DNA from 2 places in the Bacillus sp. WC2507 genome. Region 2 is predicted to be linked to the other one. Evidence: a T-box and tRNA genes for the amino acid it is inferred to sense, from the RefSeq annotation. Region 2 holds a T-box; the other holds one or more tRNA genes.

Region 1 (2,451 bases), 3.2 Mb from region 2:
AAGTATAGGGGCTGACACCTGCCCGGTGCTGGAAGGTTAAGGAGAGGGGTTAGCGTAAGCGAAGCTCTGAACTGAAGCCCCAGTAAACGGCGGCCGTAACTATAACGGTCCTAAGGTAGCGAAATTCCTTGTCGGGTAAGTTCCGACCCGCACGAAAGGTGTAACGATTTGGGCACTGTCTCAACCAGAGACTCGGTGAAATTATAGTACCTGTGAAGATGCAGGTTACCCGCGACAGGACGGAAAGACCCCGTGGAGCTTTACTGTAGCCTGATATTGAATTTTGGTACAGTTTGTACAGGATAGGCGGGAGCCATTGAAACCGGAGCGCTAGCTTCGGTGGAGGCGCTGGTGGGATACCGCCCTGACTGTATTGAAATTCTAACCTACGGGTCTTATCGACCCGGGAGACAGTGTCAGGTGGGCAGTTTGACTGGGGCGGTCGCCTCCTAAAGTGTAACGGAGGCGCCCAAAGGTTCCCTCAGAATGGTTGGAAATCATTCGTAGAGTGCAAAGGCATAAGGGAGCTTGACTGCGAGACCTACAAGTCGAGCAGGGACGAAAGTCGGGCTTAGTGATCCGGTGGTTCCGCATGGAAGGGCCATCGCTCAACGGATAAAAGCTACCCCGGGGATAACAGGCTTATCTCCCCCAAGAGTCCACATCGACGGGGAGGTTTGGCACCTCGATGTCGGCTCATCGCATCCTGGGGCTGTAGTCGGTCCCAAGGGTTGGGCTGTTCGCCCATTAAAGCGGTACGCGAGCTGGGTTCAGAACGTCGTGAGACAGTTCGGTCCCTATCCGTCGTGGGCGTAGGAAATTTGAGAGGAGCTGTCCTTAGTACGAGAGGACCGGGATGGACGCACCGCTGGTGTACCAGTTGTTCTGCCAAGGGCATAGCTGGGTAGCTATGTGCGGAAGGGATAAGTGCTGAAAGCATCTAAGCATGAAGCCCCCCTCAAGATGAGATTTCCCATAGCGTAAGCTAGTAAGATCCCTGAAAGATGATCAGGTTGATAGGTTCGAGGTGGAAGCGTGGTGACATGTGGAGCTGACGAATACTAATAGATCGAGGACTTAACCATATAATATGAAGCAAATGTTATCTAGTTTTGAAGGAATATATAATTTTCTTCTTGATATTTCGAAAGAAATGTTTATAATGATAAAAGTCTGGTAATGATGGCAGAGAGGTCACACCCGTTCCCATACCGAACACGGAAGTTAAGCTCTCTAGCGCCGATGGTAGTTGGGACCTTGTCCCTGTGAGAGTAGGACGTTGCCAGGCTATTATTATTCCGCAGTAGCTCAGTGGTAGAGCTATCGGCTGTTAACCGATCGGTCGTAGGTTCGAGTCCTACCTGCGGAGCCATTATGCTTCCATAGCTCAGCTGGTAGAGCACTTCCATGGTAAGGAAGAGGTCACCGGTTCAAGCCCGGTTGGAAGCTTGGGAAGAGTTTTAAAATTTTTGGCCCGTTGGTCAAGTGGTTAAGACACCGCCCTTTCACGGCGGTAACACGGGTTCGAATCCCGTACGGGTCACCACTTTTGGAGGATTAGCTCAGCTGGGAGAGCACCTGCCTTACAAGCAGGGGGTCGGCGGTTCGATCCCGTCATCCTCCACCATATATATTTTAAATGTCGGAGGGGTAGCGAAGTGGCTAAACGCGGCGGACTGTAAATCCGCTCCTTCGGGTTCGGCAGTTCGAATCTGCCCCCCTCCACCATTTTCTTTAAAATAACCTGAGAGGGTTTATTTTTTTGAAAAGATAACCATACTAGTAAATATTAATGGGCTATAGCCAAGCGGTAAGGCAACGGACTTTGACTCCGTCATGCGCTGGTTCGAATCCAGCTAGCCCAGCCATTTACGAGCCATTAGCTCAGTTGGTAGAGCATCTGACTTTTAATCAGAGGGTCGAAGGTTCGAATCCTTCATGGCTCACCATTTTCGCGGAAGTAGTTCAGTGGTAGAATACAACCTTGCCAAGGTTGGGGTCGCGGGTTCGAATCCCGTCTTCCGCTTAATTACTAAGGGGCCTTAGCTCAGCTGGGAGAGCGCCTGCCTTGCACGCAGGAGGTCAGCGGTTCGATCCCGCTAGGCTCCATCTAAATAAAAAAGCTTACATCATATGATGTAAGCTTTTTTTGTATTTAAAAAGACAACTTTCATACTTGTCGTTTAAAATGAAGAAAATGTAAAAAGAAAGGATGGGGGATAATTGTGAAAGTTGTTATTGCATCTGATTCATATAAAGAAAGCTTAAAAGCTATAGAAGTATGTGAAGCTATTGAAAGAGGTTTTGGAGCGATTTTCCCTAAAGCAGAGTATGTAAAAATACCAATTGGGGATGGGGGAGAAGGAACGGTTGATTCGCTTGTGGATGCTACAGGTGGAAGAATGATATCACTTCAAGTGACAGGGCCGCTTAGAGAACGTGTACAAGCCT
Region 2 (2,451 bases):
GGAGAGCAACTTCGTATTGCTCGAGATCACGTATATATCGCTTTAAATAAACCAGTAGGTATTACATGTACAAGTGAAAAAGCTGTAAAAGGTAACATTATCGATTTAGTGAATCATCCTTTACGAATTAGTCACATTGGGCGTCTTGATAAAGACTCAGACGGTTTAATTTTGTTAACGAATGATGGTGATATCGTTAATGAAATTTTACGTGCTGAAAACAAACATGAGAAAGAATATATCGTTTCTGTAGATAAGCCAATTACACCTGATTTTCTAGAGAAAATGGCAGCTGGTGTGAAAATTTTAGGAACGAAAACGCTTCCTTGTGAGATCACACAGTTATCAAAATATGAGTTCAAAATTATTTTAACACAAGGGCTAAATCGCCAAATTCGTCGTATGTGTGAAGCTTTAGGTTATCAAGTATACACGTTAAAACGTACTAGAATTATGAATATTGAGTTGAATAATTTACCAGTCGGACAGTGGAGAGATTTATCGAAAAAAGAGAAACGACGTCTATTTTCAGACTTAAATTACGAACCACAAGATTGGTAAAATTGTGAAGGGGAAACCAAAAATCTATTTTTGGTTTCTTTTTTTAAAATAAAAAAACTTTTTTAAACACTTGCAATAATAAAATGAATAAGATATAGTAAATAACAATTAATGGATGTACTTTTAAAAGCAAAGAAAAGGACACGAGTTATTTTACCCGGTTATACAGAGAAGGAAGGAAAGCTGAGAACTTCCTAACGCAGAAAAATAACTTACCACCTTAGAGCTGCACTAGGGAAATGAAGTATCTAGTGCCGTGTAAGCGACGTTATCGCAAAAGAAGCCATTGCATTTTGTGATGGGAATCTGGGTGGAACCACGGATATAAGCATATTCGTCCCTATTTTAGGGATGAATATGCTTTTTTGCATTCAATTTCATAATAAGCGAAGAAAAGGACACGAGTTATTTTACCCGGTTATACAGAGAAGGAAGGAAAGCTGAGAACTTCCTAACGCAGAAAAATAACTTACCACCTTAGAGCTGCACTAGGGAAATGAAGTATCTAGTGCCGTGTAAACGACGTTACCGTAAAAGAAGCCATTGTATGTTTACGATGGGAATCTGGGTGGAACCACGGGTATAAGCACACTCGTCCCTATTTTAGGGATGAGTGTGCTTTTTATTATGAAATGGAGAGATGAAAAATGAAAGAACAGATGATTGAAATGAAATTTCCGGATGGAAGCGTTAAAGAATTTACAAAAGGAATTACTTTAGAAGAAATTGCAGGTTCGATTAGCAATAGTTTGAAAAAGAAAGCAGTCGCAGGAAAGGTAAATGATCAGTTATATGATTTACGCCGAAAAATTGAAGAAAATGCGAAAGTGGAAATCATTACTATAGATTCAAATGAAGGTGTAGAAATTGCAAGACACTCTGCGGCACATATTTTAGCGCAAGCTGTAAAGAGAATGTATGGTAATGTAAACCTCGGTGTAGGGCCTGTTATTGAAAATGGATTTTATTATGATATGGATCTTCCGAGTAGTGTAAACGTAGAAGATTTACCGAAAATCGAAAAAGAAATGAAAAAGATTATAAATGAAAATGTAAAAATAGAACGAGTTGAGGTTTCAAGAGAAGAAGCAAAAAAATTGTTTCAAGAAATGAACGATCACTTGAAATTAGAACTTTTAGAAGCGATTCCTAATGAGGAAAGTGTAACACTTTATAAACAAAGTGAATTTGTAGATTTATGTAGAGGACCACATTTACCGTCAACAGGCTATTTGAAAGCATTCCAATTAACTCACGTTTCAGGTGCATATTGGCGAGGGGATAGTAACAATCAAGTGCTTCAGCGTATATATGGTGTTGCATTCTCTTCTCAAAAAGAATTAGAGGAGTATTTACATTTTGTTGAGGAAGCAGCAAAAAGAAATCATCGTAAGCTAGGTAGTGAATTAGAGTTATTTATGTTTTCTGAAGAGGCACCAGGAATGCCGTTTTACTTGCCGAAAGGACAGATTATCCGCAATGAATTAGAAGCATTTTTAAGAGAAATTCAAAAAGAGTACAATTATCAAGAAGTGCGTACTCCATTTATGATGAATCAAGAATTATGGGAAAAGTCAGGGCACTGGGGGCATTACAAAGACAATATGTATTTCTCTGAAGTAGACAAAAAGAGTTTTGCATTAAAACCGATGAACTGCCCAGGACATATGCTTATGTTTAAAAATAAATTGCATTCTTATCGCGAATTACCGATTCGCATGTGTGAATTCGGTCAAGTACATCGACATGAATTTAGTGGGGCTTTAAATGGATTATTAAGAGTTCGTACTTTCTGCCAAGATGATGCTCATTTATTTGTAACACCAGAACAAATTGAAGATGAAATTAAATCCGTAATGGCGCAAATTGATTACGTTTATAAAACTTTTG

Evidence for each region. The T-box of region 2 lies ahead of thrS (threonine--tRNA ligase). A T-box ahead of a tRNA ligase gene usually reads a tRNA of that ligase, here a tRNA-Thr.
Region 1: it has a tRNA-Thr gene. The T-box ahead of thrS (threonine--tRNA ligase) is inferred to sense a tRNA for this amino acid. The anticodon was not compared.

The regions. Positions count from the first base shown of each region.
Region 1 is NZ_JBQXPN010000001.1:126,580-129,030, reverse strand. It holds rRNA gene ACUN28_RS00740 (23S ribosomal RNA) at 1-1,085, shown strand, start outside; rRNA gene rrf (5S ribosomal RNA) at 1,173-1,288, shown strand; tRNA gene ACUN28_RS00730 (tRNA-Asn) at 1,298-1,372, shown strand; tRNA gene ACUN28_RS00725 (tRNA-Thr) at 1,377-1,449, shown strand; tRNA gene ACUN28_RS00720 (tRNA-Glu) at 1,472-1,546, shown strand; tRNA gene ACUN28_RS00715 (tRNA-Val) at 1,552-1,627, shown strand; tRNA gene ACUN28_RS00710 (tRNA-Tyr) at 1,645-1,728, shown strand; tRNA gene ACUN28_RS00705 (tRNA-Gln) at 1,794-1,868, shown strand; tRNA gene ACUN28_RS00700 (tRNA-Lys) at 1,874-1,949, shown strand; tRNA gene ACUN28_RS00695 (tRNA-Gly) at 1,955-2,026, shown strand; tRNA gene ACUN28_RS00690 (tRNA-Ala) at 2,037-2,109, shown strand; gene ACUN28_RS00685 (glycerate kinase) at 2,226-2,451, shown strand, end outside.
Region 2 is NZ_JBQXPN010000001.1:3,361,122-3,363,572, reverse strand. It holds gene ACUN28_RS17865 (pseudouridine synthase) at 1-561, shown strand, start outside; T-box leader at 685-906, shown strand; T-box leader at 942-1,164, shown strand; gene thrS (threonine--tRNA ligase) at 1,209-2,451, shown strand, end outside.